DNA from 3 places in the Pseudoflavonifractor sp. BSD2780061688st1 E11 genome. Region 2 is predicted to be linked to each of the others. Evidence: predicted binding sites of a transcription regulator. Region 2 holds the regulator's gene; each other region holds the start of a gene.
The links. The regulator LexA, encoded in region 2, represses DNA repair genes until DNA is damaged. The targets are predictions, from matches to a motif close to CNAACANNTGTTNG.
Positions count from the first base shown of each region.

Region 1: recA (recombinase RecA) is a predicted target of LexA. The motif match lies at 3,328-3,341, and genes of this name have one in related genera.
Region 3: FGQ85_RS04485 (putative DNA modification/repair radical SAM protein) is a predicted target of LexA. The motif match lies at 5,267-5,280, and genes of this name have one in related genera.

Region 1 is NZ_SPHM01000012.1:35,400-42,937, forward strand. It holds gene FGQ85_RS07285 (DNA topoisomerase) at 1-1,921, shown strand, start outside; gene FGQ85_RS07290 (UDP-N-acetylglucosamine pyrophosphorylase) at 1,935-2,600, shown strand; gene FGQ85_RS07295 (methylglyoxal synthase) at 2,711-3,184, shown strand; gene recA (recombinase RecA) at 3,365-4,426, shown strand; gene FGQ85_RS07305 (regulatory protein RecX) at 4,430-5,044, shown strand; gene rny (ribonuclease Y) at 5,197-6,750, shown strand; gene FGQ85_RS07315 (NUDIX hydrolase) at 6,838-7,377, shown strand; gene FGQ85_RS07320 (stage II sporulation protein M) at 7,492-7,538, shown strand, end outside.
Region 2 is NZ_SPHM01000049.1:378-7,915, forward strand. It holds gene FGQ85_RS15885 (GtrA family protein) at 1-314, opposite strand, end outside; gene FGQ85_RS15890 (glycosyltransferase family 2 protein) at 316-1,245, opposite strand; gene FGQ85_RS15895 (DUF2142 domain-containing protein) at 1,345-3,297, opposite strand; gene FGQ85_RS15900 (BlaI/MecI/CopY family transcriptional regulator) at 3,546-3,923, opposite strand; gene FGQ85_RS19050 (hypothetical protein) at 4,384-4,518, opposite strand; gene lexA (transcriptional repressor LexA) at 4,735-5,352, shown strand; gene rsfS (ribosome silencing factor) at 5,422-5,790, opposite strand; gene yqeK (bis(5'-nucleosyl)-tetraphosphatase (symmetrical) YqeK) at 5,812-6,390, opposite strand; gene nadD (nicotinate-nucleotide adenylyltransferase) at 6,394-7,005, opposite strand; gene yhbY (ribosome assembly RNA-binding protein YhbY) at 7,010-7,303, opposite strand; gene obgE (GTPase ObgE) at 7,336-7,538, opposite strand, start outside.
Region 3 is NZ_SPHM01000006.1:107,943-115,480, reverse strand. It holds gene FGQ85_RS04505 (LysR family transcriptional regulator) at 1-232, shown strand, start outside; gene FGQ85_RS04500 (ATP-dependent DNA helicase) at 273-2,648, opposite strand; gene FGQ85_RS04495 (HPr family phosphocarrier protein) at 2,781-3,008, opposite strand; gene FGQ85_RS04490 (TIGR03915 family putative DNA repair protein) at 3,152-3,931, opposite strand; gene FGQ85_RS04485 (putative DNA modification/repair radical SAM protein) at 3,928-5,247, opposite strand; gene FGQ85_RS04480 (GAF domain-containing protein) at 5,371-5,826, opposite strand; gene FGQ85_RS04475 (Mrp/NBP35 family ATP-binding protein) at 5,823-6,665, opposite strand; gene FGQ85_RS04470 (RidA family protein) at 6,679-7,056, opposite strand; gene FGQ85_RS04465 (iron-containing alcohol dehydrogenase) at 7,218-7,538, opposite strand, start outside.

The DNA.
Region 1 (7,538 bases), on a different contig from region 2:
GAGGGACGGATGGCTGGAATCCGATGAGAGCATTGTTACATGGTGCGTGGGGCATCTGGTGACAATGAGCTATCCGGAGGCCTATAATCCGAAATATAAAAAATGGAGTCTAAGCACCCTCCCGTTTCTTCCAAAGGAATTCAAGTATGAGGTGATTCCGAATGTGAAGAAGCAGTTTGACATCGTAAGCGGACTTCTCAACCGAAAGGATGTAGATACGATCTATGTCTGTACGGACTCCGGGCGGGAAGGGGAGTATATTTACCGCCTGGTGGAGCAGATGGCAAAAGTAAAAGGGAAAACGAGAAAGCGTGTCTGGATTGATTCCCAGACAGAGGAAGAGATCCTGCGGGGAATCCGGGAGGCAAAAGATCTGTCAGCCTACGATAATCTTTCCGCTTCCGCTTACCTGCGGGCCAAGGAAGACTATCTGATGGGAATTAATTTTTCCAGAATTCTGACATTGAAATACGGGAACAGCATTGCCGGATTTTTACATAAAAACTTTGTGGTGCTCTCGGCGGGCCGGGTCATGACCTGTGTGCTTGGGATGGTGGTAAGAAGAGAACGGGAGATCCGGGAGTTCGTCAAAACCCCGTTTTACCGTGTGCTTGCGAATATGGACGCGGACGGGGCCGCATTCCAGGGAGAATGGAAAGCAGTCAAAGGGTCCCGTTATGAGATGTCTCCGAAGCTGTACCGGGAAAACGGGTTCAAAGACCGGGAAACAGCACAGGAGCTGATCGATGAGCTGATGGACAGCGACCGGATGGGCGCGCTTGTTTCCGTGGAAAAAAAGAAAGAAAAGAAAAATCCGCCGTTGTTATTCAACCTGGCGGAACTGCAGAATGAATGCTCGAAACGGTTCAAGATCAGTCCGGATGAAACCCTTCGGATTGTGCAGGAGCTGTATGAAAAGAAGCTGGTCACCTATCCTCGTACCGACGCGAGAGTCCTTTCCACAGCGGTGGCAAAAGAGATTCACAAAAATCTGAACGGGCTTGCGAAATATGAACCTACGGCAGAACTGCTTGGGTTTATCGCAAGGGAACGGACGCACAAAGGACTGGAAAAGACGAGATATGTTAATGACAGTCAGATTACGGATCACTATGCCATCATTCCGACCGGGCAGGGACTTCCGGCGCTGAAGTCCGTATCTGCAACCGGTGCGAAGGTATATGATCTGATTGTGAGGCGTTTCCTTTCGATTTTCTACCCGCCTGCAGTGTACCAGAAACTATCACTGGAAATGGTGCTGGGAGGAGAGCATTTTTTCTCCGGCTTTAAGATTCTGACGGAGGAAGGATTTTATAAAGTGACGGGCATTCCGGGTAATAAGAAAGGAAAGTCAGAGGAGGACGAGGAGACGATTCCGGATGCGGAGCTGTTTGCCCGGATTCAGAAGCTGAAGAAGGGAGACCGGATCCCGGTGAAGGGATTTGAAATCAAAGAAGGCGAGACATCGCCGCCAAAGCGGTACAACTCCGGTTCCATGATTCTTGCCATGGAAAATGCCGGACAGCTCATTGAGGATGAAGAGCTCAGGGCCCAGATCAAAGGAAGCGGTATTGGAACGAGTGCGACGCGGGCGGAAATACTCAAGAAGCTGATTCATATCAAATACTTATCTCTTAATAAAAAGACCCAGGTGATCACTCCGACGCTGATGGGAGAGCTGATTTACGATGCGGTGGATCATTCGATCCGCTCCCTTTTGAATCCGGAGCTGACGGCCAGCTGGGAAAAGGGACTGACCCTGGTGGCTGAAGGGCAGATCACCTCAGAAGAATATATGCAGAAACTGGAACATTTTATCGCGGTCAGGACGAACGGCGTAGTCGGACTGAACAATCAGTACCAGCTGAAAACCTGCTACGATAAGGTGTCCCCTTATTATAAATCAATGAAAAAGTCATAGAAGGAGGAACAATATGAAAGAATTAACAGTACAGGAGCTTTATGATCTCAACGAGACGATCGCAGGAGAACTTTTTGAGGGAGTGACCTATCCGTGGGAAGTCCTTCCGAAAATCGGGGAATTTATTATAAAACTTGGAAACACACTGCCGGAGGACGAGTATGAAAAGAAAGGCGAGAACATCTGGATTGCAAAGTCTGCAAAGGTGGCTCCAAGTGCATACATTAACGGTCCGGCAATCATCGGCAAAGACGCTGAGATCCGGCACTGTGCATTTATCCGTGGAAACGCGCTGGTAGGAGAAGGTGCAGTAGTCGGGAATTCTACAGAACTGAAAAATGTTGTGTTATTCAACAAGGTTCAGGTGCCTCATTACAATTATGTCGGCGACTCTGTCCTTGGATTCAAGTCCCATATGGGTGCCGGCTCCATCACATCCAATGTGAAATCTGACAAGACACTTGCAACAGTCAGTACACCGGAGGGTAAAATCGAGACCGGACTGAAAAAGTTCGGCGCCATGCTCGGAGACAATGTGGAGGTAGGATGCGGCAGTGTCCTGAATCCGGGGACGGTTGTAGGAAGAAATACAAATATTTACCCGCTTTCCATGGTGAGGGGTTATGTGCCGGCCGGAAGTATTTACAAAAAACAGGGCGAAGTTGTAGAAAAACAGTAGTAACCTGTGAAATTTTACTGTGAGAATCCGGAGAAATATTGTATAATAAAAGAGAAATTCGTTGACGGGACAAAGAAGGAATGACGGATCGGGAAAGGAGACGAAACACAATGGGAAAGCAGTATGTAGATTTTGAAATTGGAAAGCAGAAACATATCGCACTGGTGGCGCATGATGGAAAGAAAAAAGAAATGGTGGACTGGTGCGATAAGAATAAAGATATTCTGAAAAATCACTTTCTTTGCGGTACCGGGACGACAGCCAGACTGATTGCGGAAAAAACGGGGCTTCCGGTGCGCGCGTACAACAGCGGTCCCCTCGGAGGGGATCAGCAGATTGGAGCAAAGATCGTAGAAGGTGGCATTGACTTTATGATCTTTTTGTGGGATCCGCTGGAAGCACAGCCGCATGATCCGGATGTCAAGGCGCTTCTTCGAATTGCGGTCGTATATGATATTCCGGTAGCCAATAATCTTGCTACTGCGGATTTCATGCTTACATCCCGGTATATGAATCAAACATACTCCAGAAAAGTTCTGAATTTCTCCGCGGAAGTAGAGGAGAGAGTCAGACAGATGAAATAGGAATATGATCTGTTTTTATGAAAGGCCTGCCGCAGCCGGACTGTGGCGGGCATTCTGTCTTGTTTCCGGTCCGGGCATTTCTGCCAAAACTCAAAAATCAGCTTGACAACAAAATAAGAATCGGTTACTATTAAAATCACAGGCGAACATTTGTTCGGATTCAAAAAAGGAGATCAGAGTATGACAAATAATGAAGATAAAAAGAAGGCCCTTGAGGCCGCGATAGCCAAACTGGAAAAGGATTTTGGAAAAGGAACGGTGATGCGTCTCGGAGATCCGAAGGCACAGGTGGCAGTTGAGACCGTTCCGACAGGAGCGCTGAGTCTGGATATCGCCCTTGGACTCGGCGGCGTTCCAAAGGGGCGTATTGTAGAGATTTACGGACCGGAGTCAAGCGGTAAGACGACAGTTGCCCTTCACATGATTGCAGAGGTGCAGAAAAGAGGGGGAATTGCAGGATTTATCGATGCGGAGCATGCGCTGGATCCGGTTTATGCGGGGAATATCGGCGTGGATATCAATGAGCTTTACATTTCCCAGCCGGACAGCGGAGACCAGGCGCTTGAGATTACGGAGACGATGGTCAGATCCGGGGCAATGGATATTGTTGTCATTGACTCGGTAGCGGCTCTTGTTCCAAAGCAGGAGATTGAGGGAGATATGGGAGACAGCCATGTCGGACTTCAGGCACGACTGATGTCCCAGGCGCTCAGAAAGCTTACTCCTGTCATCAGCAAGTCAAACTGCGTTGTGATTTTCATCAATCAGCTCCGTGAGAAGGTCGGTGTCATGTTCGGCAACCCGGAGACGACTACAGGAGGACGTGCGCTGAAATTCTATTCCTCGATCCGTCTCGACATCAGACGGACAGAGACCCTCAAGCAGGGAGGAGAGATGGTCGGAAACCATGTCAGAGTCAAAGTTGTAAAGAATAAGATTGCGCCTCCGTTTAAAGAGGCGGAGTTCGATATCATGTTCGGAAAAGGCATTTCCAGAGAGGGAGATGTGCTGGATCTGGCAGCAGGCCTGGATATCGTCAATAAGAGCGGAGCATGGTATGCATATGAGGGAAACAAGATCGGTCAGGGCCGTGAGAATGCGAAGGGCTATTTAAGAGAGCATCCGGAAGTGATGGATGAGATTGAAGCGAAAGTACGCGCTCATTATGGACTGGACGGCAGTGCAGGACAGGGGCAGGAAGCTGCGGATAACGGCAGCAAAGAGGCCGAAAGCGAAGAATAAGCGATGAGACAGGTTGGGATTGAGCCGGTTACAAAGACAAAATTTCGGATTTATCTGGACGGACAGTTCGCTTTTGTATTATACAAAAGCGAACTGTCCTCCTGCCATCTGAAAGACGGGGAAGCTGTGACAGAGGATCAGATAGAAACGATATTATCGGAGATTGTACTGAAGAGGGCAAAGCGCAAGGCAATGTCTCTTCTTCAAAGTATGGACAGGACCGAGAGCGAACTGCGGGACCGTCTTCTGCGCCAGGATTTTCCGGAGGAAACAGTGGATCAGGCTGTCCGCTATGTAAAGTCATTCGGCTATGTGGATGACAGAAGATATGCGGAGAGTTTTATTCTTTCCAGAAAAGGACGCAAAAGCAGACGGGAAATCTATGCAGAGCTTTCCGGAAAGAAAATAGATGGAGAGATTGTAGACGAAATGATGGAGAGGTGCTATGAGGAGAGCGATTCCGGCGAGGCGCTCCGCCACCTTCTGAGAAAAAAACATTATGACCCTTCCCGCGCCTCTGTGGAGGAAAAACAGAAACTGTATGCTTATCTTGCAAGAAAAGGATTTTCCTACGGAGAGATAAAAAAAGCGCTGAATCTGGAATTTCCGGAAGATTAGCCGGGAATTCCGGAAAAGCCGAAAGATCTTCCGGTGCGGGGATTCCGCGATTTCAACGAAAGGAAAGAGTCTGTGCTTGACATATTTGTTAAAACAGTATAAAATTTAAGTGTTGTAATTGTACAATGAAAATTAAATAAGGAGGTGCTCCTGTGCAAATTTTCTATATTATCGTTGCAGTAGTGATTACGCTTGTCGTAACAGCAGCAGTTACTTACAATGTGACGGTTTCGAACTTGAAAAAAAATGCGGAATCCAAAATTGGAAATGCAGAGAGTAAAGCCAGAGAAATCATAGATGATGCACTGAAAAAAGCTGAGACGACGAAAAAGGAAGCCCTTCTGGAAGTGAAAGAGGAATCGATCAAGACCAAAAACGAACTGGAAAAAGAGACAAAGGAACGCAGGGCAGAGCTTCAGCGTTATGAAAAACGCGTCCTTGCAAAGGAAGAAGCGGTAGACAAGCGTTCTGACGCGGTCGAACATCGGGAAATGAATCTTGCAGCGAAGGAAGAGCAGATCAAAGAGCGTGAAGCGAAAGCGGACGAGTTAAACAGACAAAGAGTACAGGAACTGGAAAGAATCTCAGGACTAACCTCCGAACAGGCAAAAGAATATCTGTTAAAAACTGTTGAAGACGATGTGAAGCATGATTCAGCCAGAATGATCAAAGAGCTGGAAAATCAGGCCAAGGAAGAAGCAGGAAAGAAAGCGAAAGAGTACGTAGTCAATGCGATTCAGCGGTGCGCTGCGGATCACGTGGCAGAGACGACGATTTCGGTAGTCCAGCTTCCGAGTGATGAAATGAAGGGACGTATCATTGGACGAGAGGGAAGAAATATTCGTACACTTGAGACACTGACTGGTGTCGAACTGATTATCGATGATACACCGGAAGCAGTCGTACTTTCCGGCTTCGATCCGATCCGGCGTGAAGTCGCAAGGATTGCACTGGAAAAGCTGATTGTAGACGGACGGATTCATCCGGCCAGAATTGAAGAGATGGTTGAAAAGGCACAGAAAGAAGTGGAGTCCATGATCCGGGAAGAAGGAGAAGCTGCTGCGCTGGAAGTCGGCGTACACGGTATCCATCCGGAACTGATCCGTCTGCTTGGACGTATGAAATTCCGTACAAGCTATGGACAGAATGCGCTGAAACACTCTATCGAAGTGGCACAGCTTGCAGGACTTCTTGCAGGAGAAATCGGACTGGATGTCCGTGTGGCAAAGAGAGCCGGACTTCTGCATGACATTGGAAAGTCTATCGATCACGATGTGGAAGGATCACATATTCAGATCGGTGTGGATCTGTGCAGAAAATATAAAGAATCAGCAGTTGTTATCAATGCGGTAGAGGCACATCACGGAGATGTGGAACCGCAGTCACTGGTTGCATGTGTTGTACAGGCGGCTGACACGATTTCAGCAGCCCGTCCGGGTGCAAGACGTGAAACATTGGAAACATATACAAACAGGTTAAAACAGTTGGAAGATATCGCAAACCAGTTTAAAGGTGTCGATAAATCTTTTGCTATTCAGGCGGGAAGAGAGATTCGCGTTATGGTAGTTCCAGAACAAATATCAGACGATGATATGGTATTACTGGCGAGAGAGATTTCAAAACAGATTGAGTTCGAACTGGAATATCCGGGCCAGATTAAGGTAAATGTAATCCGGGAGTCAAGAGTCACGGATTATGCAAAATAGATATTAGAGTCGATAATGTAAACGTAAGAATCCCTGATTTACTGAAAAGTAGGTCAGGGATTCTTTTATCATGAGGAGGCGGTAATGATGAGTGAGAATATCAGACGTGTGGGAAGAGAACTGAAATATAAAGGAGCAATTCTGGATGTATATACCGATCATATGGAATTTGCAAATGGAAATACAGCAGAGTGGGATTTCATCAAGCACAAAGGGGCTGCCGCAGTTGTTCCGGTTACAGAGGACGGGAAACTGGTCATGGTGCGGCAGTACCGGAATGCACTGGACCGCTATACGCTGGAAATTCCGGCGGGGGCACTGGACTATGCGGAAGAGCCGGGAATTGTCTGCGCGGGAAGAGAACTGGAGGAAGAGACCGGATATCGGTGCGACAGCCTGGAGTGGCTGATCAATATCCGCACAACGGTCGCATTCTGCAACGAGAAGATCGAGGTATTTGTCGCCCGGAATCTGATTCCGTCCCACCAGCACCTTGATGAAGACGAATATATTGAACTGGAAACATATACAGTGGAAGAACTGAAAGAAAAGATTTTTAGAGGCGAGATCGAGGACTCCAAGACAATTGCGTCGATTCTGGCCTACGATGCCAAATACTGCCGTTAAAATTCTTCGTGCAAAATCTGACTTCTGACAGGAACCGGATGCGAACGAATTTGTGAATACAGAAAGGGACAGCCGAATATGTATTAGTATCTGTTTGATGAGGAGGCTTGTCTTGTGAGAATAGAAAGAGCAAAGCAGTATTTTGCAGCAGCATTTATGGC
Region 2 (7,538 bases):
ACAAGTAGATAATTCAGACCGATGCCGTCTACACCGATCTTCATGATCAGCTCTGTCAGAAGAAGACCAATGATGCTGAAGATAATGAACAGCGTAAAATTTCTTGATTTCTGATAACGTTCATTGGTATCAAAAACAAATGTTACACTTAAAATGTAATTGACAATCACTGATCCAGTGAACGCCGCCGCCGCGGAGACAAGATAATGCCATCCAGCCCAGTCTGTCAGACAGTACAGAATGGCAAAATCAATAAAAAAGCACAGTACTCCTACGCCCGTAAATTTGATGATCTGATCAATCAGTTTTTTCAAGTTATACCTCTTTTCTCTGTAACAACTGAAGCCGGAACTCAAATTCCCGCTTTTCTTTTTTAATAATAGAATCCAGAATCAGGCCGGTAAAGAAGGAAATCAGTGCTGCAATTACAACAAAACCGCATACAATTAATGTAGGAAAGTTGGCAACAAGTCCCGTCTTCAGATACGGGATGAAAACCACCGGTACGAATACAAGAGCGGCCACAATCACAAGCAGCAGAGAAAGGATGCTGAAAAAGTGAAGCGGCTTATAATTTTTCCATAGATTTCCGATTGTTTTCAGAACAGCGATTCCGTCTGAAAATGTATTCAGCTTTGATTCGCTTCCCGCAGGCCTGTCTCGGTAGTCGACAATCACACTGCCGATATTCATATTTTTATCAACAGCATGGATGGTCATTTCTGTTTCGATTTCAAATCCACGATATAAGACTGGAAAACTCTTCACAAACTGATAGCTGAACGCACGGTATCCGGTCATGATATCCCTCAGTTCACTCTTAAACAAGGCATTGATTAAAAGGCGGACCAGACGATTCCCAAAATTATGAAAAGCCCGTTTGTTCTCTGTAAAGTAAGTAGAAGAAAGACGGTCTCCGATCACCATGTCTTTTTGATGATTCAGAACGAGATCCGCCATTTCTCCGGCGTGTTCAGCCGGATATGTGTCATCGCCATCAACGAGAATATAACATTCGGCGTCGATTTCACGAAACATTCTCCGGAGGACATTTCCCTTTCCCTGCTTATCTTCGTATCGTACAATCGCTCCAGCTTGTCTGGCAATCAGATCCGTATGATCTGTGGAGCAATTATCATACACATAGATTTTTGCTTCCGGAAGTGATTTTTTAAAATCTGATACGACTTTTGCTATTGTTTGGCTTTCATTATAACACGGAATCAAAACAGCAATATTATCCATTTTTCATAACACCTTTTCCCTTTTAATACTTTTTTATTAAAACATTTCCCTTACTTAATCATTATCCCTTATCCGTTATTTGATTTCAAGTCTTGATTTTTAAATACAATCTGCGAGCACATGGACAGCCAGAACCAGGAATACGGATAGATTCAGGATCAAAATACATGTATAACTGTTCCACGGTATTTGTTTGTTTCCCGTCTGCTGCGCCTGGATCCGGCGAATTGGTTTTACTGCCAGCAAAAACGGAAATACCAGTGGAATAAAATATCTTCCCTGAATTCCTTCAATCAGCCGGTAACCGACAGGTGTCCACTGTCCATAAAGTGTCACAAAAACCAAAAGGAAAATCAAGATGGATGTTCCGCCAAGGAAAACACGCAGATACGTTGGGAACACATGCTTTCCAGTATCCTGATCCATGCAGACTTCCACGCCAAGAATAATCAAAAACGGATAAAGTAAAAATGATGGAATATAAATGTTCATCCATCCCATCCGCTCGCCCAGAAACTGCAGCAGATATTCTTTCAGATATACTTTCAAGGTACGTACAAATGTCATGACAAACTGAATCGGATTCTTCAAAATTCCTTTGATCTGCTTAGCTGTATCGACGTTGACGTTGGCTTTGATTCCTCCCAGAAATGATGTTGCAATCAGAAGCCATCCCAGCGACAAAACAACAATCATAACTGCTGCTGTCACCACATGTCTTTTGTATGCAGACCGGCTTTTGAACCGTTTCTGCGGGATCAAAAACAGTAGAAGGCAAAATGGTACATATACGATTTTGCAGCAGCACAAAAAGAAAATTAACAGATACAACAGAGCTATTTCCTTTTTGTGGAGCACTTCTGTTTTTGTATATTTCAGATAAAGAATATAAGCAACAAAAAGGAGAACAATCCCTATTGCCAGTCCATCGGCCGACAAGGAATTAGCTGCCTGAATACTCATTGGGAGCAAGGCTGTGATCGCAATCAGATTCTTCCCAAACGGGGACAGGCGGATGGCAAAAAATACCAATAGACCGAAAGTAACTGTGTTCATCAGCCTTCCGAGATAGGCCATAAACAGCGGCGAATCCGTCAATATATCTGCTATTTTCACTCCGATAATCTGCGGAAGATACGATGGCGGAGCGTATAAAGCAGTGTTTGCAAATTCACAAAACTCGGTTTCTGTGGAATCCACCTTATCACCCAGATGATTTTTTACATCCCAGAGTGAAACATCTCTTGTTTCAAAATCATCCGGACATAAATCTTTCGGAAATTCTCTTCCGACCTGTACGACTTCCTGCCCATTTGCCGTGGTGACCTGTTTGTCTGAGATCAAATGGCCCTGTGACAACTCATAAATCCGGTAAAAATGATGGTCTTCATCCGGTGTATTGAAAACAGGAATGGCCAGAAACGAAACCAGACAGAGAATAATATAAATAGTGACAAAGGCCTGCTCTGTCCGGAAGGACTTTTTCCTGAACAAATAGAAACCTGCGAAAATAGTAGATCCCAGAATCAGAATCCCGGCAAGCAGAAAGAACACCAGTATTTTGGACAGTGGATCGGAAATCAGACGATAGGCCGGAGTCTCCGTGCCATCCATACTACTGACGCCGATTCTCACTCCCGTATATCCACTGCTTGATATTTCTATGGAAATCCTGTCACCTTTACAGTTTGTCAAAGCTTTTTCCAAAGGAAAATATGTGGTTTCAGAATCCGATACTTCCGAACGGCTGATCTGCCAGCCGGCTGCTTTTTTATTATTTTGGGATAAAGAGACTTTTATATCTTTTCCATTTCCGGCAGGCATCTTCTCCAGAAAAAGCTCGATTCCCTGTACAGTATCTGTCCTGCTTCGAAAAGAAACCGTATAGAGAGAATCGTCATGCATTTCACGGTATCCGGAATTTGGAGATACCTGATCGAAAACTTCTCCGAGCATTCTGGAATCGTAAAGTGTATAACAGATCGATAATAATCCAGTCAGGACAAGGAATCCCCATAAAAGAATCCATTTTCTGTATTTTGATTTTTTCACCTTGTTTACCTCTCATACTAACTTTGTGCTGCCTATCTTGATTAATAAATAGCCTATCACATTGTTGGAGTAGTTTCAAGGACTTTGTAAATAAAATATTTCTTTTTATAATGTCACATTAATATAAATGATAAATTTAATAATTCAATACTGTCTTAGTGACGCTATCAGAGCAAGTTCCTTGAAAAGGCTGTGATGGCACAGAAAAACACGGGACCGCTTTGATCCCGTGTTATAAAATAGTCTTATTATTCATTATCCAACTGTTTTTTTCTCTCATGTACGATCTCTTCAAGCCTTGTAATAAGGTCCGGTTCTTCGATCTGATCGATATAGTGTGCAAACAAGGATGGGTTATGCAGAATTTTATTTAAATCCGTTTCGATGGAATTTGTATAATCTTCCTTAGAAATAAGAGTTCGATATCTCCTTGATAATACTGTCCCGCTGTAAACAATATCCGCTACTTCAATATAATTTTTTTTAACAAGGCTTCTGAGGGCAGCCTGCACAGTATTGACATTCAGATCTTCTCTTGCTTTTACAATTTCGGATGCAATCATAGGTTCACCGGATTCCCACAATACATCCATCACTTCAAGTTGTCTTTTCTTCAATTCGCCCAACCTTATCACTCCTTACATAAATTGATCTATATTAACATCGTAGCATATTTTTGCGAGATTTCAAACAAAATTTTTTAGAAATAATGTAAAATTTTTGTGAGAATTTTGATTTATTCGCATAGTTTTGGCGATCTGACGAATTTTTCTTTCATTCTGTGACACAAAACGAAAAACGGTATTGTTAATATTAGTATAATGATGGAACTAGCAAAAACATCCGGCCAGGAAAGAATTCGTGCTTCTGTCTGAGACGCAGCTGTTGGATTTGTAAACAAGGCGCCCATTCCGTTGTTTAAATAATGCATGATGGCAGGAAGCCAGATGCTGTTTAGTTTCATATAAAAATATCCCATCACAAAACTAAGACAGATGCAGAATACAATCCGGTAAACCATTTCCTGCATTGGTGCTTCCGGGGAATAATAATAGAGCGTAAGCGGAAGATGCCACACCGCCCAGATCACACCAACAAGGACCAGCCCCTTACAGACTCCGTATCTTTTTTGCAAAAGCGGCTGCAGGAAATACCTCCATCCGTACTCTTTACTGTTCCCAAATAAATGATCAGTCCTTTTTTCTCATTCTTTTTTAACATAACGTTCCCTCCATTCTACCTTGTATAATAAGGTTCTTGTCTACATTATATAACAAGGTAGATAGAAGTCAAGATATTTATTCACTTATTTTTTTACAAAAAAGAATCAGATCGAACATATTTTCTAAACATTTGTTTGCCTTTTATACCTTGCTGTGATAAAATAGAAAAAAAGTATGTAGTCTGACAGAGACATTAAAAGCAGGAGGACATTCCATGGGTAACGGAAATATTACAGAAAAGCAATCCGAGATTCTTGAATATATAAAAGCACAGATTTTAGAAAGAGGATTTCCGCCGGCAGTGCGTGAAATCTGCGAAGCAGTACATTTGAAATCTACTTCTTCTGTCCACTCTCATCTTGAGACGCTGGAGAAGAACGGGTACATCCGGAGAGACCCGACGAAGCCGCGTGCGATCGAGATTCTGGACGAGTCGTTTAATCTGACACGCCGCGAGATGGCACAGGTGCCGATTATCGGACGTGTAGCTGCAGGAGAGCCGCTTCTGGCAGAGCAGAATATTGAAGACTATTTCCCGATTCCGGTAGAGCGCCTTCCAAACAATCAGACATTTCTCCTTCGTGTGCGCGGTGACAGTATGGTGAATGTCGGAATTCTTGACGGGGATTATATTTTAGTTGAGCAGAGACCGACTGCGGAAAATGGCGAGATTGTCGTTGCCCTTGTAGAGGACGGGGCTACAGTGAAACGGTTTTTCAAAGAGGACGGACACTACCGGCTTCAGCCGGAGAATGACGCCATGGATCCGATCATTGTTGATGAAGTTACGATTCTCGGAAAGATGATCGGCCTGCTGAGATTTATGAAATAAGGATATTGATATTACAAAAGGCTGCGAGCACCTGAGGTTCGCAGCCTTTTCTTCATCTCCTGTCAGGATTTACTTTTCCAGATCTTCCATGGAGATCGTCTTTCCATCTTTCCAGATACGTTCCAGATCGTAGAAAAGACGGTTTTCTTTATCAAATACATGGACGATAATATCTCCGAAATCGAGCAGCACCCAGTTCCCAAGGCCATAGCCTTCCCGCTGTTTTACGGTATATCCTTCTTTTGCAAGCTCTTCCTCAACGTTATCTACAAGAGCCTGTACCTGACTGTTGCTGTTTCCGTTTGCAATGATGAAATAATCGGCCAGTACACTGATTTCCGAGATATCAATGACCCGGATATCTTCGCCTTTTTTGCTGTCCAGCGCACGGCAGGCAGCGGCTGCCATCTTTTTTGATGTTTCTAATGCGTTGCTCATCCATCTTCCTCCTGTTTTTGATTATTTGTTCAGATAGTTCTTATAGTATAAATATGTCTTCTCTGTCATAGGGTCAATGGCCAGATTGCGGGTGTGAAGGTAGGCAAGGGAATCCTTCAGAATCAGATAAAGGCAGGCGTCAATATCCTGAAAAGCCAGTTTTCTGACTTCCGGAAGATTCGGTGCCTCTTTTCTTCCCGGCTCGATATAGTCCGCGATATAAAGAATCTTATCCAGCATGGTCATCTTCGGCTTTCCGGTCGTATGGCAGATGATCGCATCCAGAATCCGCTGATCCCGGACATGATATTTCGTTGCTGCCAGGTAGGCGCCAAGCTTTGCGTGAAGCAGACTCGGATTCTGACGCTCGCTTTCTGAAATCGATAAATGGTATTTCTCACAGAGCCGGATTTTCTTTTTGGACGGGATACATTTGGCACAGTCGTGAAGGAGACCTGCGATCATGGCCTCGTTAATGTCTTCATTGTAACGCATGGCCAGGGATGCACACAGATACATCACACCAAGCGTGTGCTCATATCTGTCCTGATCCAGGTATTTTTTCACTTTTTTACGCATCTTATGGATTGCATTGCTCATCTTCTATTCCTCCCTGTATAGACGATGGTCAGAAATATAGGAAGCTACATCAGACGGAACAAGCCGGCTGATGTCCTTTCCCTCTTCTACCATCTCACGGATTTCACTGGATGACACTTCAAATACCGGAGAATGGGAAAACAGAATCGTCGTTTCGTATGTGTTTTCCAGATGCCGGATCTGAGCCTCCATGGCTGCATCTGTCTCACTTAAATCGCGCTTTGCGGCAATAATGGAACAGGAATGTAAAAACCGGTCCGGATGCCGCCATGTTTCCATCTGAAAAAGGGAATCTGCCCCTACAATATAGAAGAACTCCCTCTCCGGGAAAGCGTCTTTGAAATATTCCATTGTTTCATAGGAATAGGAAACCGTATCCTTTTCCACTTCATAAGGCTGAAGGGAAAAATGCGGCTTCCCGCTGATTGCAAGCTTTACCATTTCCAGACGGTCTCCCATCCCTGCACCGGTCTTTTCCGGCTGCTTATGCGGGGGATTACCATTTGGCATAAACCAGATTTCGTCAAGACCGAACTCATCCATCACATGTCCGGCAAGAATCAGATGTCCGTTATGAATAGGATTAAAGGTTCCTCCCATGATTCCTGTCTTCATCTGGCTACCTCGGAAGTTCGATTTTCTTTTTCTCTTTTTTGCCCTCTTTGTAAAGGACGATCTTTTTGCCGATGACCTGCACTACCTGAGAGTGAGTGCGCTCAGCAAGCATCTCCGCGATTTCACGCGGATCATCTGCACAGTTTTTCAGAACATTGATCTTGATCAATTCTCTTGCTTCCAGTGCTTCCTGTACAGCACCGGTCAGTTCCGGCGTCATGCTGAATTTTCCGATCTGAAGAATCGGATCCATAGTCATGGCAAGACTTTTCAAATATGCTCTCTGCTTTGACGTCATGTGTATATTCCTTTCTGTTTTTCACTCTATTCCTATTTAAAATACTCAAAACTCAGTCCGTACATCCGGATTGTGTCGCCTTCCTGAACACCAAGCTCTTCCAGTTTTTCCAGAATACCGGCTTCCTTGAGGAAGTTCTGGAAGAAGCGGAATCCTTTCTCGGAATCGAGATTGGTATATCCAAGCATCTTTTCGATCTTCGGTCCTTCTACTACAAAGACACCGTCTTCTTCTT
Region 3 (7,538 bases), on a different contig from region 2:
TCAGCTGGATCTGGTACCGGAAATCGAACTGAGCAGCAATGATCTTCTCATCGATCTTGCAAAAATCGGCCTTGGCATCGCTTTCATTCCGGATTACTGTTTAAGCCGTGACCCGGAAGGGCTCTTTATCGTGGAGACAAAAGAAGAGCTGCCAAAGCGGCAGCTCCTGATCGCCTACAATGACCGGATTCCGATGTCCCGGTCTGTACAGGCTTTTCTCGATTACTTCTAATCTTTGGATCACAGCCGGATCCTTACGTTTTCGGAGTGTTCTATGGCTGCGTCCTGGTTTCATCCCAGAATGCAGCCACCGCTTCGGCCGTCTGGGGAAGCCGGATGGAGAAAGCCTTGCTCCATTCTCTGGGAAAGACCGCCCGGTACTGTCGAAGCAGGAAACGGTCGTCTAGAAGAAAAATCATTCCTCTGTCCGTATCGGTTCGGATCACCCGTCCAGCCGCCTGCATGACTTTATTCATTCCAGGATACAGGTAGGCATAATCAAATCCGCTCATTCCTTTTTCATCAAAATACTGCTTTAACAGCTCTCTCTCCAGACAGACCTGGGGAAGTCCTGTGCCGACAATCCACGTCCCGATCAGCCGCTCTTCTGTCAGATCGATCCCCTCTGAAAAAATCCCGCCCATCACGCAGAATCCGATCAGTGATCCGTCCCGCTCTTCCTCAAAGTAATTCAGAAATTCTTCCCGTTCTTCCTCCGTCATGCCCGGATCCTGAATCAGGCAGAAAATCTCCTCCTCTTCTTTCTGAAGTGCCAAAAAGGCCTCATACACATCATTTAAAAACCGATAGGATGGGAAAAAGGCAAGATAATTCCCATTTTTCTTTCGAACCGTCTCCAACATATATCTGGCATACCGCTCGTACATCTCCTCACTGCGCCTCGTATATCGGGTCGTAACATCGCTTCCGATCAGAACACTTTTATTCTCTTCCGGAAACGGGGTATGGGCATACACCGCATAGTCATCTGTCTGCGTGCTCAACAGCTTCTTATAATATTGAATCGGAAGCAGGGTGGCCGAAAAGAAGATCGTGCTGACTCCATAATTCAGATACTCGCTTAAATTGACCGCCGGATTCACGCAGAACAGCCGGACATAAAACTTCCCTTCTTCGGTAAGCTCCGTATAAATCATATAATTTTCGTCCAGTTTATCATGAATATACAGAAAGTCCCGAATCTCAAAATACAGATCCAGCACCTTCTCCCGAATCTCTTCCTGACTGCACTCTTCCAGAAAACGCTCTATTTCGGTCATCACATTCATCAGACGGAGCACCAAATGGGAGATACTGGAATATAAAGCATGTCCCGGGCATTCCCTTTTCAGTGTCAGAAGCTGCTCATTACACCCGCTGATGGCTTTTCCCAGTTTTGCATCCTCCTCTTTTACCGCTCTTCTGACCTCCAGAAAATCTTCCTTGCAGATGGAGGCACTGTACATGGATCTCCCCCTTTCCACCAGATTGTGCGCCTCGTCAATCAAAAAGAGATACTCCTTCTTCGCTCCTTCTCCGAAAAAGCGCCTGAGATGGGCATTCGGATCAAATACATAATTGTAATCACAGATGACCGCATCAGTCCAGACAGAAAGATCCAGCGCCATCTCAAACGGACATACGGTATGCTTTCTTGCATAGGATTCAATCTGATCCCTGCTCATATCATCGGTGTGGGTCAGCATATCAAAGACCGCATCATTGACCCGGTCAAAGTGTCCTTTCGCATACGGGCAGGCATCCGGATTGCATTCCGCTTTTTCACAAAAGCAGATCTTCTCTTTTGCAGTCAGAGTAATAACCTTGCAGGCCAGTCCCTGCTCCTTTAACGTAAGGAAAGCCTTTTCCGCCACTGTCCTTGTGATCGTCTTGGCTGTCAGATAGAAGATCTGATTCGCCAGTCCTTCGCCAACTGCCTTTATCGCAGGGAACACTGTCGCCATCGTCTTCCCTACTCCTGTCGGAGCCTGAATAAACAGCTTCTTCTTCCTGAGAATCGACCGGTACACCGATACCACCAGATCTTTCTGCCCTTCCCGGTAACCGAAAGGGAACTCCACCTGTTTGATGGACTGATTCCTCTTTTGCCTCCACTCTATCTGAAAAACGGCCCATTTTTCATACCGGTGCACCAGATCAAAAAACCATTTCTTCAGTTCTTCACAGGAAAAAGTCTGATAAAAACGCTTTACTTCCTCTGTCTCCATCTGACAGTAGGTCATCTGTACTCCGATTTCAGAAAGTTCCTTTATGCTGGCATATATATAGGCATAGCACTTTGCCTGGGCCAGATGCACCTTCTTCGGTTCTTTGATCAGATCCAGATCCTGCAGGATTCCCTTGATTTCATCCACTGCGGTCCGGCCATCCTCCTCAATAATTCCGTCCGCTCTTCCCTCCACTATAATATCCAGTTTCTCACACGGCACGACAATCTGAAGCGGCACCTCCGCATGATATCCGCCTCCCATCTGTCTTTGAATTTTCCGATGAATCCTTCCCCCAAGCAGCATGGCCTCCTTATCCGCTGTGCCTCCCTGTCTGCTGTCCAGATCTCCCTCTCTTAGAATAAACTCCACCAGATTTCGGACCGAAATCCGTACCTTCTCCTCTTTTTTCTCTTCCATCCCGGGTCACGTCTTTTCTTTCATTTTTGTCTAATCTTGTTTATTATAACATAAACACAGTATAAAAAAGAAGTGCTTCCCCGTCTTGTCGGAATGGAAACACTTCTTTTTTATACCCTGCCAAATGCCGCCTTATGCGACACAGAATTTATTCAAAGTTGCTTCAAAATGCGGATCGATTCCAGCATACTGCACAGTCAGAGTTTTGTTCAGATCGAGACTGAAAACGCCTAAAATCGATTTGGCATCTACGATGAATCGATTGTAAAATACATCGATATCAAAATCGCACTTTTCTGCGGATGTGACAAACTCATGGACATCTGCAGGGGTCAATTTGATTTTTCGTTTATGTTCCATTTGAATACACTCCCTTCTGTGTTCCCATGTATTATGCCATCATCTTTTTTGAAAATCAATCTGTAAAAATGCCAGTATTTTCCAGGTTTTCCTCTTTTCTTTGTCGAAACCGCTCAAAAAATCCGCAAAATGAAACTCCTGTCCTAAGACTGCTCTCCGTCCCGGTATTCCATCATTTCGCCCCGGTAGCGCAGCGGCATATTCATCTGCTGAAGCTTCAAATTCTTCCTTTCCTGAATCGTCACGCTCTTTTTAAATCCCTTCCATAATCTCTGCCACTCTTTTTCCTTTTCCGAAAACGATTTTTCTATTTCCCATTTGCGCTCTTCATCTCTGATAATCAGCCATGGCTTCTGTTTCGGGTGGATCAGAAAAGAAGCATGTGTCTCATCGCAGATCACAAAATCTTCCAGCGGGAACCGGTTGGAAAAATGATCAGCAATCCCCGGAAGGACAAAATTATGCGGTGTAATGCTGGCATAAAGAATCCCTCCTTCCAGCTCCTGAAAACGAAGAAACTCTTTCCACGCATGTGTTTCCCTGCCAACATTTCTGCTCAGTTCAAACACACGGCGCACCTCCGGATGGGAGAGATGCCCCATAATCTTCTTCCCGTCGGGAAGGTTTCTTGCCTCCATCATCATACGAAGAATCGCCGTTCCCTTTCCGGGATCTTCTGAAAGCAAGGCATATCCGACAGACAGTTCAGCCTCCTCTCCCAGATGGCGGTGAATCAGCCTGCGGACTGCCTCTGCCTTCTTTTCCTCTTCTTTTACTTCCCGGTACTCACAGAACATCTCCTGCTGCACACTGCCCCAGAAAACAATCCCTGCCTCCTGATCGCTTCTGTCATAAGTCCACGCATCATAGATGGCGGAAAGTACTCCTGTCATGGTCTCCGTACAGATATATCTTCGTTTCATCTTCCCACTTCCCCGATCTTCATGTCATCAAAAAGCGACAGCTGCCTGTAGGTAATCTCCCCAAGTCTCCCCGGAAGCTTCTCCCTCGGATCCAGAAGATTCCTTAAAATATAATCTTCATCCATCCGTATCGGATACATCATCTTCCCTTTGCATGTCACAAAATAAAGCGCCCGCTTCAACACAACGCCCATCTTCTTCAAATCTGTGAAATCCAGCGTTCCTGTTCTTCTTGCCCGCACAATCCGTCTGGCGGATGTATAGCCGATCCCCGGCACCCGAAGCAGCGTCTGGTAATCAGCCCGGTTGACCTCCACCGGAAAATACTCCAGATGCCGCAGGGCCCAGTCGCACTTCGGATCCAGAACCAGATTGAAATTCGGGCGTTCTTCCGATAAAAGCTCCTCTGCCGAAAAATGATAATACCGCAGAAGCCAGTCCGCCTGGTACAATCTATGCTCCCGAAGAAGCGGCGGCCCAAGGTCCGTCCTTGCAGGAAGGGCAGAATCTTCGTTCACATGAACAAACGCCGAGTAAAACACCCTCTTTAACTCAAACTTCTGATAAAGAGACTCTGCCACACGGATAATCTGATAATCGCTCTCCGGTGTTGCCCCGATAATCATCTGCGTACTCTGTCCTGCCGGAACAAACTGCGGCGCGTGCCGGTACAGCGCAAGCTCATGTGTATTCTCCTCCCGTTTCTTCTGTACATATCGCATCGGAGATAAAATATTTTTCCGGCTCTTATGAGGTGCCAGAAGATGCAGGCTCTCAGCCGTAGGAAGCTCCAGATTAATACTCATTCTGTCCGCAAGAAATCCCGTCATCCGAATCAGATCCTGAGATGCACCCGGTATTGCCTTTACATGAATATAACCCTGAAACCGGTACTGTGACCGCAGCCGGTATAAAGTCTCATAAATCAGGCGCATCGTATAGTCCGGACTTTTCATAATACCGGAACTTAAAAACAATCCTTCTATATAATTTCTCCGGTAAAACTCAATCGTAAGACGGCAGACCTCATCCGGGGTAAAGGATGTCCGCTCCACATCATTGGACGCACGGTTAATACAGTACTTACAGTCAAAAATACATTCATTGGTAAACAGGATCTTTAAGAGGGAGACGCACCGTCCGTCCGGCGTAAAACTGTGGCAGATCCCTGCTTTCTCGCAATTCCCGATTCCAGTTCCGTCTCCCCTTCTCTGAGTGCCGCTGGAAGTACATGCCACATCATATTTGGCTGCGTCAGAGAGAATGCTCAGCTTCTCATACAGCGTCTTTTCTTTCTGAATCCGAAAACAATCCACGTATCTCCCCTCCTCTTTTCGAACATATGTTCTTTTTATTATGATAGCACATACGTTCGGCATGCGCAAGGAGAAATTAAAAAACTCCATACAGGCAATGTTCTGTCTGTACAGAGTTTCTGATTATTTCCATATGCAGTTTTTCTCCAGCACTCTTACGATTTCCTTTAATCCCTCTTCGTCTTCCTCGGAAAAGCGTCCCACAAGCGGGCTGTCAATATCCAGCACTCCAATGACGTCGTCTCCGTCGTGGATCGGAAGGACAATCTCGGAATTCGATGCGCTGTCACAGGCGATATGCCCTTCAAATTCATGTACGTCGTACACTCTGAGCACCTGATCTTTCTGTGCCGCAGTTCCGCACACTCCCTGTCCCAGAGGGATCCGGATACAGGCTGTCTTTCCCTGAAATGGTCCAAGGTAAAGCGCTCCATCCTCCATCAGATAAAATCCGGCCCAGTTCAGATCCGGGAGTATCTGCCAGAGTAATGCGGACGCATTGGCCAGATTCGGAATAGGACGGCTCTGCGTCCCGGTCAGTGCATCCATCTGTTCTTTTAAAAGGCGATAATCGATCATGATTCCAACACCTGTGCTGCATCGCTTAAGTATGCATTGTTCACCTGGTCAAAGGCTTCGTTTTCCACTGCTTCTGTCAGCTTCGGATCGATCGGAATCCGGCCGAGTACCGGAATCTCCAGTTCTTTTGCAATGTCTTCAATATGACTCTTTCCAAAGACCTCGATCTTCCGTCCGCAGTCCGGGCACTCCAGATAACTGAAGTTTTCCACGATTCCAAGTACCGGAATATTCATGTCTTTTGCCATATGATATGCTTTCTTTACAATCATGCTGACAAGATCCTGCGGAGATGTCACAATTACGACACCGTCCACCGGAAGAGACTGGAATACCGTAAGCGGTACATCTCCGGTTCCAGGAGGCATATCTACGAAGAGATAATCTACGTCACCCCACATGACATCGGTCCAGAACTGAGTCACCACGCCTGCGATGATCGGTCCTCTCCAGATGACCGGGGTATCTTCTTTCTCCAGAAGCAGATTGACAGACATGATCTTCGTTCCGTCTTTTGCTACGCAAGGAAGCATTCCCTCTTCATTTCCAAGGGCCTGCTCATGGATTCCATACATCTTCGGGATCGATGGCCCTGTGATATCTGCATCCAAAATTCCCGCCGTATATCCTTTCTCAATCATCATTCTTGCAAGGGATGCCGTAACCATGGATTTACCGACTCCACCTTTTCCGCTGATGACTCCGATCACTTTTCTGACCGCTGAATACGGATTCGCCGGTTTTCTGAAATCCTTCTTCTGGCTGGTACATGTCGATGCATGAGCACATCCGGCACATCCTTCTGAAGGACAGCTTTCCTGTTTCTTTTCTTCTGCCATGTCTTTAATGCTCCTATTCCTCTACTGCTGCGATCACTTCGATCTCGCAAAGTACATTCTTCGGCAGTTCCTTCACTGCCATGCAGCTTCTTGCCGGTTTGGATGTGAAATATTTTGCGTATACTTCATTAAATGCTGCAAAATTAGCCATATCGCTTAAGAAGCATGTTGTCTTTACAACATGATCAAAATCTGTTCCTGCTGCTTTTAATACTTCGCCGACATTCTTGCATGCCTGCTCTGCCTGACCTTCAATTGTGTCAGCCTCTACTGTATCCGTTGCCGGATTGATCGGAATCTGTCCTGCTGAGTAAAATACTCCTCCTGATACATATCCCTGAGAATAAGGCCCTAATGCTTTTGGTGCTTTTTCTGTTGCTACTACTTTCATCGTCTGTCACTCCTCTTATCGATATTTACAGTGTATTACTGCATCTTGTTATAGTATAACACCTTTTCTCCTGCTTTGGCAATTGCTAGTGATTGGCTTTCCGGAAAATTTCCAGCACATCGGAAGCGTCGAGCGGGCGGAGTACGGAAAGCCGGACGGTATCATTCATCGTCGCGTCCATAGCCAGCTCTTCCAAGGCCCGTCAGGTTGTTATGGGAAAGACTGCCGCACCACATCAGCTCGCTCATGGCATCATAATCCGCCGGATTTTGAAGCGCCTTTCTTCCACTGTCGATAACGGTCCGCAGAAGTCCCTCCGCGATCTCATCCGTCATCCGGTTTTTCTGGTCCGGAATAAAATACCGTTCCAGTGTGTGCATCATGATATCCGCAATCCCGCATCCGATCTGGTATTTCGGAAGTGTAAAGGTAAGCTCCGGATTCATAATGGCAAAGGCCGGCCGGTTCAGCTCCGTTCCGAG